DNA from 4 places in the Bacillus sp. FG16 genome. Region 2 is predicted to be linked to each of the others. Evidence: riboswitches for the same ligand, from Rfam matches in the RefSeq annotation. Region 2 holds a riboswitch; each other region holds the start of a gene.
What was found. A riboswitch is a leader RNA that binds a small molecule or an ion and turns the genes downstream of it on or off. The one in region 2 is predicted to bind lysine.
Positions count from the first base shown of each region.

Region 1 (3,217 bases), on a different contig from region 2:
AGGTCTTGTAAACGTAGCGACAGGACGCGGTTCTGTAATTGGTGACTACTTAGTAGAACACGAAGGCATTAATATGGTATCGTTCACAGGTGGTACAAACACAGGTAAACATTTAGCGAAAAAAGCTTCAATGATTCCACTTGTATTAGAACTTGGTGGTAAAGATCCTGGTATCGTTCGTGAAGATGCTGACTTACAAGATGCTGCAAACCATATCGTAAGCGGTGCATTCTCTTACTCTGGTCAACGTTGTACAGCTATTAAACGTGTACTTGTACACGAAAACGTAGCAGACGAGCTTGTTAGCTTATTAAAAGCGCAAGTAGCTGAACTATCAGTTGGATCTCCAGAACAAGACAGCACAATCGTTCCATTAATCGACGACAAGTCTGCTGACTTCGTTCAAGGCTTAGTTGACGATGCTGTTGAAAAAGGTGCAACAATCGTTATCGGTAACAAACGTGAGCGTAACTTAATTTACCCAACATTAATCGACCACGTAACAGAAGAAATGAAAGTTGCTTGGGAAGAGCCATTTGGCCCAATCCTTCCAATCATTCGTGTTTCTTCAGATGAGCAAGCAATTGAAATTGCTAACAAATCAGAGTTCGGCTTACAAGCAAGTGTCTTCACAAAAGACATTAACAAAGCATTTGCAATTGCTAACAAAATCGAAACTGGTTCTGTTCAAATTAACGGACGCACAGAGCGCGGCCCTGATCACTTCCCATTCATCGGTGTAAAAGGTTCAGGTATGGGCGCACAAGGTATTCGTAAGAGCCTTGAGTCTATGACACGTGAAAAAGTGACTGTATTAAACTTAGTTTAATCTTATATGTAGAAGCTGATCTAGTTTTAGATCGGCTTCTTTTTATGCTAAAATCTTATTCGTTTTTAATCACAAATTCTTCTCTATAATCTGATTATTACTATATCCATTGACGTATAAAAATACATTTGTTACTCTTAAAGACGTTAATTTAATATTTAAATCCTCATTCGTATCTCGGTGAGGTAGAGGTTGCAGTCATTAAGAGTATCATTTCAGGAGATGTAGTGGCATTGATGAAGGAATGAGAAAGGAATGGTTGCCGAAGTAAGTCGTGTCCACCATGCACGCTTGCTGGGTCTGCATTTAATAAGTGCAGAACTGTCACAAACGTTTCGTTTGTGGAGAGCTATCGAGAGGTATGTCGTGGGTTTCTTATAAGATAGAAAGCATGTAGCGGCAGATTACGTGCTTTTTTTGTTTTGTTTGGGACTTCTCTTCTCTACTAAGAAGACATACATATCTCCTCGCTTGACTTGGTTATACTAACTTTGGAGGTATTTTCTATGCAACAAAAAAAATGGGGCTTTTGGGTACTAACAGCTTTCGTTGTCGGTAACATGGTTGGTGCTGGTATTTTCATGGTGCCAAGTACGTTGGCACAAACAGCAAGCCCACTCGGTGTCACTTTAGCTTGGTTAACAACAGGGTTTGGTGTTTTAATGCTAGCTCTTGTTTTCGGTAATTTAGCAATTCGTCGTCCTGATTTAACGACAGGACCACAAAGTCATGCATATGCTTTATTCTCAACACCAAAAAAGAAAAAAATGGCTGGATTCAGTATGGTATGGGGATATTGGGTTGCAAACTGGGCAAGTAACGTTGCCATCATTACATCATTTGCGGGATATTTATCACTCTTCTTCCCAATTATGAAAGATACGCGACTACTATTTTCAATCGGTTCTTTTAACATAGAAGTCGGAAAACTAATTACATTTACGATTTGTTCCATCTTACTTTGGGGAACTCATATTATATTAACAAATGGTGTAAGCGGAGCTGGAAAACTAAACTTCTTAGCAACAACAACGAAAGTAACTGGATTCCTTTTATTCATCGTCGTTACGTTATTTGCATTCGAAGCTTCTAAGTTTGGACAATGGTACACGCCGATGATTGATAAATCAGGTGTATCACATGGTCTTCTTTCACAAGTAAATTTAGCTGCTCTTACAACGCTTTGGGCGTTTATCGGAATTGAATCAGCCGTTCTTTTATCAAACCGTGCTGTTTCTCCAAAAACGGTAAAACGTGCAACAGTTGCGGGATTACTTATTACAGTTGCGATTTACTTAGGAATTACAATTTTAACAATGGGTGTACTTCACGTTGATAAATTACAAGCTTCTGAACGTCCATTAGCAGATGCATTAAACGCTGCAATGGGTCATGGCGGCGGGAAACTGATGGCATTACTTGCTCTTACTTCCCTGTTCGGTTCTATCTTAGGCTGGATTTTATTAAGCTCAGAAGTACCATATCAAGCAGCAAAAGAAGGTTTCTTCCCTTCCTTCTTCACAAAAACAAATAAAAAAGGAAGTCCAATTTACTCATTACGATTAACAAACATTATGTCGCAAGTGTTCCTATTCTCAACATTATCAGGAACCATTGCGGAAGCTTATACATTCGTTATTACCGTATCAACACTGGCCTACCTCATTCCATATCTCGTTTCACCAATCTTCCAGTTAAAACTAGTCGCAACTGGTGAAACATATAAAAATGAAATGCGGGCAAGAATTACAGATGGCATAGTCGCAGTGATCGCACTTTGCTACGCACTATGGGTTATTAAAACGGGGGCATCCGATATAAAAACGTTCCTTCTCGGAATTGGTTTATTCGTAATCGGATTTGCCTTCTATCCATTAATGAATCGTGATCAGAAAAAAAATAACGAAAAGAAAAACGAGCAAGTTGCATAACGCAATTTGCTCGTTTTTTCTTTTGTAAAACATATATAATAGAACAAAGAGGTGAAAAACATGTCAATCGAATCGCTATGGAGCAGTCGCTTCCAACAACATATTCAAAATATCATTACATACTTTGCACGTATGATTAACGGTTTACTATATAGCTTTATCTTTATTTCATGCATTGGTGCATATTATTATGCTCAGTTTCTAAAAGCATCTCCTTCTAAAGGAATATCTTTAATAATTATAACGATTGTACTTACGTTCATTATAACTAGATGCCCTATCCGTACATTTATTCAAAAACCTGATGCTGTCTATTTGCTTGCATTAGAAGAGAAATTAAAATCCTATTTCAAAAAATCTCTTCTATATAATTATATCATTCAGCTTTTCCCATTATTATTTACGTTCCTTATTCTCGTACCACTTGCACTGCAATCATTGCAATTAACTGTACCTT
Region 1 covers NZ_JBMDKC010000069.1:2,058-5,274, reverse strand. The annotation lists gene gapN (NADP-dependent glyceraldehyde-3-phosphate dehydrogenase) at 1-829, shown strand, start outside; lysine riboswitch at 1,008-1,189, shown strand; gene ACODS7_RS21880 (amino acid permease) at 1,336-2,760, shown strand; gene ACODS7_RS21875 (ABC transporter permease) at 2,821-3,217, shown strand, end outside.
Region 1: it holds a riboswitch for lysine, as region 2 does, so the genes downstream of both, ACODS7_RS21880 (amino acid permease) here and lysA (diaminopimelate decarboxylase) in region 2, are expected to answer to the same signal.

Region 2 (3,217 bases):
TAAGGTGCAGCAATACCATACCTTCCACCCCAAAGCTACATGCGTAGACGATTTCATCTTTATACTCTTCATAAGCCCAATTTAATACTGATAGCGCACCTTTCGTTTCATCTTCTTCCGAAAACGAAACAACATTTTCTTCCCACGTTTCATACGTCAACATGTTTTTTCCCCCTGTAAAAGCAAAAAGACGATTTTAACCTAATGAAAATAGGTTAAAATCGCCTCTAGTTTTTCTAGTCAGCGCTTTTCACTTTAAACGTACTTTTTCACTTTTCTCTAACTGAATTACTTTTCCATCTTGCACAACAATTGTAATTGAGCCATATTTCATATCAGCAAGCATCGCTTCAATCTTCTCGGATACTTCATCAAAATGTTCCCGTACACTCACGCGAACAGCCCCCCTTTTTATTCATAAAAAAAATCTTTCCCATTTCGAAAAGACTGTTCGGTAATATATTTTACCTTATCTTTCAAAATGGATTCCATTTTGCTGGATTTAGCACCTTGCTTTCTATAAGCAGGTTGCCGAGCTTCTTCGGGCCAGTTCCCTCCGCTTCTCTTGATAAGCTTTGTATTTGTATTTTATCACAATTCTGATTTTTTTCAATCCTAGTTTTCCGATATATTTTAATTATTTTATTTTACAAAAAAGGAATTGCCCATCCGAACAACTCCTTTTTCTATTTAAACAAGCTCTTTAATACGTATGCGATCGTTCCCAATAATATTTTCATATGTTTCGCGTTCCACAACTACTTGCGATGTTCCGCCTTTTGCAAAGACAACGGCTGGTCTTCGAATCCGATTGTAATTATTCGCCATCGAGTACCCGTAGGCTCCTGTACAGGAAACTGCTAGTAAATCAGCAGCAGCGACTTTCGGTAAATGAATATCCCAAATCAACATATCTCCGCTCTCACAACATTTCCCCGCAATCGAAACGAGTTCCTCATTCTCATCATTCCCTCGATTCGCTAACATTGCTTCATAACGCGCACTATATAAAGCAGGTCTTAAATTATCTGTCATTCCACCATCGACTGATACATATTTCCGAATACCAGGAATATCTTTCACAGATCCAACTGTATAAATTGTTGTCCCAGCATCACCTACAATGCTACGGCCTGGTTCAATCCATATTTCTGGCAATGGATATTCACATACAGTAAATTGTTCTCTCACTGCACTTGTTACAGCTCGCACATATGTCTCAAGAGTTAACGGTGTATCCGACTCTGTGTAGCGTATTCCAAATCCCCCGCCTACATTTAACACTTTTACTACATAGTTTGTTTGCTCTCTCACTTCTTCTAAAAATTGGCGAAGAACTTCAATCGCTCGAACAAAGCCAGCTGTTTCAAATATTTGCGATCCGATATGTGAATGAATCCCTAGCACATTATAATTGGATTTTTGTAAAGCAAATCCAATTGCCTGCATCGCTTGACCGTTTGAAACGCCAAATCCAAATTTCGAATCATCTTGGCCTGTTGTAATATATTCATGTGTGTGCGCCTCTACTCCAGGCGTTACACGAATTAATATGTTCACAAACTTTCCATGTTGCATCGCTAAATCGTGTAAAACTTCTAATTCAAAGAAATTATCTACGACAAAACAACCGATATTCGCCTGAAGAGCCATCACTATCTCTTCTTCTGTTTTATTATTTCCATGAAAATGAATACGTGATGCTGGAAATCCTGCTTGGAGCGCAGTATATAATTCTCCTCCAGAAACAACGTCTAATGACATATTCTCTTCACGAGCTACTCGGCACATCTCCATGCACAAGAACGCCTTGCTTGCATATGCTACTTGATAAGAGAAACCACTTTCTTTAAAAGCACGATGAAATGCTCGGCATTTTCCTCGAATAGACTCTTCATCGTATACATAAAGTGGTGTTCCGTATTGCTTTGCTAGCTGCGTCGTATCGCACCCTCCAATTTCTAAGTGTCCTTGCCCATTAATTCGGCTTGTGCCGTGTAAATACATTTAAATTCCTCCCTTATTTCCTCTAAAACTCATAACCCCAATCTTCTATTCATTGCAGCACGCTTTTAGATAGACAAAAAACGCGCGGAACAATGTTCACACGCGTTTCTTATTAGGAAAAATATATATTGAAAAAATAAACGAGTTGTTATCTCCTCAAAATAAGAAACCGCATCAACATCTCCAAATAGCTCTCCATAAAATAAATCTTATGACAGTACTACATTTATTCAATGTAGTCCCAATATATGAATAAGATGGTTATTCTTATATTTCGGCAATAGTCCCTTTCAGCCTATGATCACAGATTCCATGAAATCTCCCATAGCTTACTCTTTCCTATCGCGGCCTCTACCTTTGAGAGTAGATGAGGTAAGTCTATTTAATTTTCAAACATCTAATTGTTGCTATTAACAATACCAAAGGACCATTTTATTTGTCAAACAATTTTTTATATTGTTTTTTTACAGTTTAATTTTGTATCATTTGGTAAGCGCTTTACTGAAATCTTTTTCACTTCCCATTCGCCTTCTTCGTTATTAAATGTAATCGTTACCTTCTCAAATGGGGGAGCAATTTTCCCAGCAACACGTTCATACTTTGTCACTTCAATACTTGCTTGAAATAAATATGTACCGCTATACACTTTTTTTAAACTAATAATTTTAGGACATTGATACGGTTTCAAACTTCCATATTGTTTTTCAATTGCTTTATTTATTTTTGGAAATAAAACAGAATAAAGTGCATCTTCCATAAGAGGTGCATCATATTGAGCTATTGACACACTCGGTAAAGTAAAAAGTATAACACTACTGCATGCTATAAAATATAATAATTTTCGCATTATAACCTCCGTATTATCACGCGCTTCTTTCTGCGTACGATAATTATCATACATAGAAATTCTGTTTTATTGTCTCCCACCACTCTTTTTCTACTCGATTATTATAAAAAAGCCCACAACTCTCTTTTATTTTCGTATAATGATACTCATAGTATAATAATCATAATAACAAAGGACTGTTCGTATATATAAAATGAGTCGTTAAGCAAACTGACTCACGAACTGTCATGCTTTTTAGGAGAGGAGTATATTATGCTACAACATCTGTTTCCAAAACTGCGATTTGCACTCGTTGCAGTCGTTTTACTATGGATTAAAACATATATTGTGTACAAGCTAGCATTTGATATTAAAATTGATAAT
Region 2 covers NZ_JBMDKC010000028.1:33,014-36,230, forward strand. The annotation lists gene ACODS7_RS12685 (phosphoadenylyl-sulfate reductase) at 1-163, opposite strand, end outside; gene ACODS7_RS12690 (YezD family protein) at 251-394, opposite strand; SAM riboswitch class I at 467-575, opposite strand; gene lysA (diaminopimelate decarboxylase) at 691-2,007, opposite strand; lysine riboswitch at 2,188-2,369, opposite strand; gene ACODS7_RS12700 (DUF3888 domain-containing protein) at 2,459-2,854, opposite strand; gene ACODS7_RS12705 (LTA synthase family protein) at 3,107-3,217, shown strand, end outside.

Region 3 (3,217 bases), on a different contig from region 2:
GGATTTTTCGCTCAATTGATCGATGGAGCACTTGGAATGGCTTATGGGGTAACGTCTACTTCACTATTATTAATGTTTGGTATTGCACCGGCTGTAGCTTCCGCATCGGTTCATTTAGCTGAAGTCGTTACAACTGCAGCTTCTGGCGCATCTCATATCAAATTTGGAAACGTTGATAAATATACAGTTTCCAGGCTTACATTACCTGGGGCAATCGGCGCATTTGTTGGGGCATGTTTTTTAAGTAATTTGCCTGGAGATGTGATCAAACCGTACATTTCCATATTTTTATTCACTTTAGGGGTTTACATTTTATTACGATTCATCATTCAAAAACAAATTGTCACTTCAAATAAGCGTATGTCTGCAAAACAACTTGTGCCGCTTGGTTTATTCGCTGGATTCGTTGATTCAACTGGTGGCGGTGGTTGGGGGCCGATTACGACACCCGTTCTTCTAGCAAGAGGAAATGAAGCTAGAAAAGTTATTGGATCTGTAGATACGAGTGAATTTCCTGTTTCACTCGCTGCAACAATTGGCTTCTTCATCTCACTTGGCTGGGAACAAGTAAGCTGGGTTTGGGTATTTGCGTTAATGCTCGGCGGTATTGTCGCAGCTCCAATTGCTGCATGGTTAGTTCGTATCGTTCCGCCCCATTTACTTGGTGTATTAGTTGGCGGTCTTATTATCTTTACAAATATACGTACACTGCTTACTACATTTAAAGTGGATCCAACTATTATTTCACTTTCTTACGTTGCAGTTGGTCTTGTCGTTATTATTTCTATTTTCATTGCTGTTCGCAATCATTCCAATCGTCCTAACGCATCAACGGCTGAGTATCCAAATGATCAGAAGCAAATGCTACCATAACTATAAAAAATACCGCCCAATTTAGAGCGGTATTTTTTATTTTTCTATTTTCCAATTAATCATCGTTTCTGTAGCATTTACTCTCTTCATATGTAACTTTTCTAAAACACGCATCGAACTATAGTTATCCAGGAGTGTCTCTGCAATTATTGTTTCTACCTCTCCTGTTTTGAAAGCCCAATCGATTAGTTCTCTTACAGCTTCTGTTGCATAGCCCTGATTCCAATATTTCTCAATAAATCCATAGCCAATTTCTACTGTTTGCTTCTCGTTTGGTTTCCCTTTAAACCCAATATCACCTAAAACGCTATCATCTTCTTTCCGAAGAACATACCACGCCCCCCATGGTAATAAAGTTGCATCTTGTTTTACATTCTTTACATGCCCTACAATATGCGGACCGCTATTGTATCCTTGCTCGTTAGCGACTTGAATACTCTCTTCTGTACACGGCACTATATAGAGCCTTTCTGTTTCTAATTTCATTTTGATTTCCCCTTTTTGCTTAAACGTTACTCTAATTATAACAAATAATATGACTTTATCATGAATGTCGAATTATATTTTTCTGAATTTTCTTTTAATTTAGAGGGTTTTTCAATATTTTTTGCGAAACATTTGTATAACAATTTTTTCTTTGCTTATTGCTACATAATAGTAGGTTCGGGTGGAGTTTTGCAAGCGTTTCCTATACAATAACCGATATTTTTTGACTTTTCCTAACAAAATATCTTGCAATATATTCAGAAAGTCATTACAATTGCCATATATTAAAAATCTTAGCAATATATAAATCCTCATCAATCCGATGAGGTAGAGGTTGCGACTTTTAATAGTAAAACGGACGAGACACAGAGAATGTCAGCTGACTCCGTTTGAAAGGAAAAGTTGCCGAAGTTTATATTTCTTCTCTGGAAATATGAGCTGGGGCTGTCTCCGAAAGGAACAGAACTGTCACGTTTACAAAATTACCGTGTAAACGTGGGGTGCTATCTTAACGGAAGGGTATGATGGGGTGGTTATTTGTGAAACGTTCCGCCAAATTCCTTTGGCGGTTTTTTGTATTTTTCTCCCCCGCTCCTTCCTAACCTACAAGAAAAGGAGTGTTGAACATGAATAGCGCAACAAATCAATCTACCTCTAAAACGCAAACTACACAAGGACAAGGTGAATTAAAACGCGGATTAAAATCTCGTCACCTTACGATGATTTCTCTCGGTGGTACAATTGGTACCGGACTATTTCTTGCCAGCGGTGGTGTCATCCATACAGCTGGACCTGGTGGCGCATTAATTGCATACGCCGCAATTGGAATTATGGTTTATTTTTTAATGACAAGCTTAGCTGAACTTGCAGCTTACATGCCTGTTACTGGATCTTTTAGCACGTATGCAACAAAATTTGTTGATCCATCACTTGGCTTTGCACTTGGATGGAACTATTGGTATAACTGGGCAATTACGATTGCTGCTGAACTTGCAGCCGTAACATTAATTATGAAATTTTGGTTCCCAGATACCCCTTCTCTTATTTGGAGCGGATTATGTTTAGCTATTATTTTCCTTTTAAACTACTTATCTGTTAAAGGGTTTGGTGAATCTGAATATTGGTTCGCACTTATTAAAGTAGTTACGATTATTATCTTTTTAATTGTTGGTTTCATGATGATTTTTGGAATTATGGGCGGTGAAACGGTTGGATTTAAAAACTTCACTGTTGCAGATGCACCATTTAACGGCGGTATCATGGCAATTATCGGTGTGTTTATGGCAGCTGGTTTCTCATTCCAAGGTACTGAACTATTAGGAGTAGCTGCTGGTGAAACATCTGATCCAGAACGTAATATCCCAAAAGCAATTCGTTCAATCTTTTGGCGTATTCTTTTATTCTATATCCTTGCGATTCTCGTTATCGGTTTATTAATTCCTTATACAACTGAAAGCCTTGCTGCAAGTGATGTTACAGTAAGTCCGTTTACACTTATTTTTGAAAAAGCGGGCGTTGCCTTTGCTGCTTCTGTTATGAACGCTGTTATTTTAACTGCTGTACTATCTGCTGGTAACTCTGGTATGTATGCATCAACTCGTATGCTTTGGGATTTAGCTCGACAAGGAAAAGCACCAAAATTTTTAGGTAAACTAGATAGCCGCGGTGTACCTGTTAACGCATTAATCGTAACATCAATTGTCGGTAGTATCGCTTTCATTGCTTCTTTATTCGGTGATGGTGTTGTATACATTTGGTTGTTAAACGCATCTGGAATGTCTGGATTTATCGCTTGGGTCGGCATTGCAATTAGTCATTACCGTTTCCGTAAAGCATATATCGCACAAGGAAAAGATTT
Region 3 covers NZ_JBMDKC010000026.1:6,515-9,731, reverse strand. The annotation lists gene ACODS7_RS11930 (sulfite exporter TauE/SafE family protein) at 1-873, shown strand, start outside; gene ACODS7_RS11925 (GNAT family N-acetyltransferase) at 910-1,359, opposite strand; lysine riboswitch at 1,680-1,873, shown strand; gene ACODS7_RS11920 (amino acid permease) at 1,986-3,217, shown strand, end outside.
Region 3: it holds a riboswitch for lysine, as region 2 does, so the genes downstream of both, ACODS7_RS11920 (amino acid permease) here and lysA (diaminopimelate decarboxylase) in region 2, are expected to answer to the same signal.

Region 4 (3,217 bases), on a different contig from region 2:
TTTTTGCCATATTCTTATCTCCTTATGTATAAAAGTTTATTATTTAATCATCCTCATAATTATACTACTAAGTAGTTACAAATTCCTTTCAGTCAAAAACACCTTGTCGTAGTATAGGAAAAGGTGACAAGGTGTTTTTTTATATGTCATATAGCATCTTGTTAACGAACAGCTTTTATTTAATAGGAAGGAAGTAGATTAATATGATTTTTTTATAAGTGTTACTGAGCATATCAAATTAGCTCATTTGCACTAAAGGCTCAATTTTCGCCATAAATGATTGATGCAGCGCCTCAACCCCTGTTACTAAATGAAGGCGGTCAATAACGACAGACACTTTAATTTCTGATGTACTTACCATTTTAATATGAATATCTTCTTCTTTTAAAGTAGTAAACATATTTGCAGCGACACCAGGGTTAGATACCATGCCAGATCCTACAATTGATACTTTTGCTAAGTGATTTTCATGTTCTACAGATTCGTAGTGAAGAGTTTCTTGATTTTGTTCCAAAACTTTTAAAGTTTCTCTTAAATCATTCGAGTGAATGGAGAAGGAGAGATGTACAGTTCCTTCATTTGTAATACTTTGAATGATGATATCTACATTAATGTGTGCTGCTGCTAATGTAGAGAAAACTGTTGAAAGCGATCCTTGTTCTAGTCCTTTAATTGTGACACGTGTAATGTTATCCTCAAATGCAATACCTTTAACGATTGATTGTTGTTCCATGTTACATTCTCCTTTTACAATTGTTCCGTTTTCTTGTTCCATACTTGAGCGAACTTCTAAAACTACGTTATGATTTTTAGCAAACTCAACAGCTCGCGGGTGTAATACGCCAGCACCAAGATTTGCAAGCTCTAACATTTCGTCATAAGAAATTTCGTCTAATTTGTAAGCATCTTTTACAACTCGTGGGTCCGTTGTATATACGCCTGTCACATCCGTATAAATATCACATTTTTTTGCTTTAAGTGCAGCGGCTAGTGCGACAGCAGTCGTATCAGAACCACCACGGCCAAGCGTTGTAATTTCATTTTCTACACTTATACCTTGGAAACCAGCTACGATAACAATCGTGCCTTCAGCAAGATAAGATTGAATACGATCTGTATGAATGTCAGTAATCCGTGCACTACTATGTACAGATTCTGTCGTAATACCAGCTTGCCACCCTGTTAATGAAATTGCATGATAGCCTTTTGCTTGCAGTGCCATTGTTAATAATGAAATAGTTACTTGTTCTCCTGTAGATAGAAGCATATCCATTTCACGTTTACTTGGATCTTCTGTAATAACGTTAGCGAGTGCGACAAGTTCATCCGTGCTTTTTCCCATTGCTGAAACGACAGAGACAACGCTATGACCTCGTTCATATTCTTCAATGATTAAATTTGCTACATGTTGAATGCGTTCGACGCTTCCGACAGAAGTGCCACCAAATTTTTGAACAATTGTTTCCATTACAAATTCCTTCTTTCGTCTATTTTTAAGAATAGATTAGGAAATATATAGATCCCAATACTCCTGTAGTTACCAGAAAGACAAACAAAAAACACCATCTCAAATAAGTGAGGATGGTGCTGTTACAGGAAAAGGGAAACAGAAAACGGAGCTAATAAAAAAACCGCCAAAAAAGGAATATCATAAAAAATGATATCTCTTTTTTGTAGATAGCTCTTCATACATACACGTCTGTACATATGACAGTTCTGTTTCTATTCGAAAACAGCCCCAATTGATAAATGCAGAGAAACTTATCAATTTCGGCAATACTTCCTTTCATCTAAGTTCATAGACATCTCTGTGTCTCCATTAGAATACTCATAAGTATCGCAACCTCTATCTCACGTTTTAGGCGAGAGTGTTTGATTTATGAAGTTGTTGGTAACATTTGTTTTATAATAATTTAAATTTTTCGGGGAATCAAGTGTTTTATATATATTTTTAAAATTCTTTCTTTTTACAGGGAAGTTTGTGAAAAATGTAGCAAAATAAATTCATTGCATGTACATTAAACTTATAGTGCATAGGAGGTGGGAGAATGAAAAGGAAACAGCCTATTTATGTTGCGACAAAAATGAAAACGAAGATGGAAAAATTATGGGGATATACGCAAGAACCAGATATACATACAGAGTGGGATGCTCGCTTTACTGAAATTTCGTATTTAGAGAAAAAAGAAGGAGAACCACAGAAGTTTTTGTATAAAACAAAGATTGGATTTGGGCTTGAAATAGCTGGAGAAGGGGAATCAATAGGTGAAATAAGAAAAGAAACTGGTGAAAGAATTTCCTCTTTAAAATTTTGGACGGATAATACATTATCTCTTATTCAAATAGGACGTGGTTATTGGAAGTATACGCCGAATAAAGAATACATCCATTTTGAGACACAATATGATTATGATACAAGATTTGGTCGTATAGGAAATGTAATAGATTCCTATATTTTTCGTCCGTTATTAGGTTGGGCGACGGCTTGGAGTTTTGATGCCTTAAAATTATGGTTAGAAAAGGGGCTTCATCCTAGGTTACTAATTAGAAGAACAATGACGTATTGGCTCGTATGTTTTTTATTTGCTTTTGTATGGATATATCAAGGGATAGTGCCAAAACTACTGTTTACTCATTCAGAAGAAGTAAAGATGCTTTCTGTATTAATCGGTTCAAATGAAAATAGTGTATATATACTTAAAATAATTGGGTGTTAGAAATAATTTTCGGTGTCGTATGGCTGTTGCCACTAACAAAACGAAAATTATTTATCCTGCATATTATTGTGTTATTGGTTCTAACGATAGCGGCAGGATTTACGAATATTGCAAGCTTTACAGGTCCGTTTAATCCGATTACATTAAATATTCTTCTAATGGGGTTATCAATTGTCGGTTATATAAATAGTTTCGATTTACCAAGCGCGAAAAATTGCAAGAGGACGAGAAAGGGATAAGTGTATGGCTAATATGTATGAACGATTATTAGGGGATATCTATAAAAATCTTCATCCTGAATTGCAGAAGCGTTATGCGATTACAGAAGAAAATAGTTTTACAGGGGAAGGAAAGATGGATGAAATTTACGGTGGTTCTTTTTTCGTAAAATTCATATTAAAAATTGCATCGAGGTTTCGAATGTTTTTCTCAGAACGAGGAGAGGAAATTCCATTTACGATACAAAATACAGCTGAGCGAGATGAATATGGACAAGAATT
Region 4 covers NZ_JBMDKC010000011.1:41,608-44,824, reverse strand. The annotation lists gene ACODS7_RS06455 (VOC family protein) at 1-10, opposite strand, end outside; gene ACODS7_RS06450 (aspartate kinase) at 239-1,468, opposite strand; lysine riboswitch at 1,671-1,857, opposite strand; partial or broken gene ACODS7_RS06445 (DoxX-like family protein) at 2,049-2,956, shown strand; gene ACODS7_RS06440 (DUF4166 domain-containing protein) at 2,961-3,217, shown strand, end outside.
Region 4: it holds a riboswitch for lysine, as region 2 does, so the genes downstream of both, ACODS7_RS06450 (aspartate kinase) here and lysA (diaminopimelate decarboxylase) in region 2, are expected to answer to the same signal.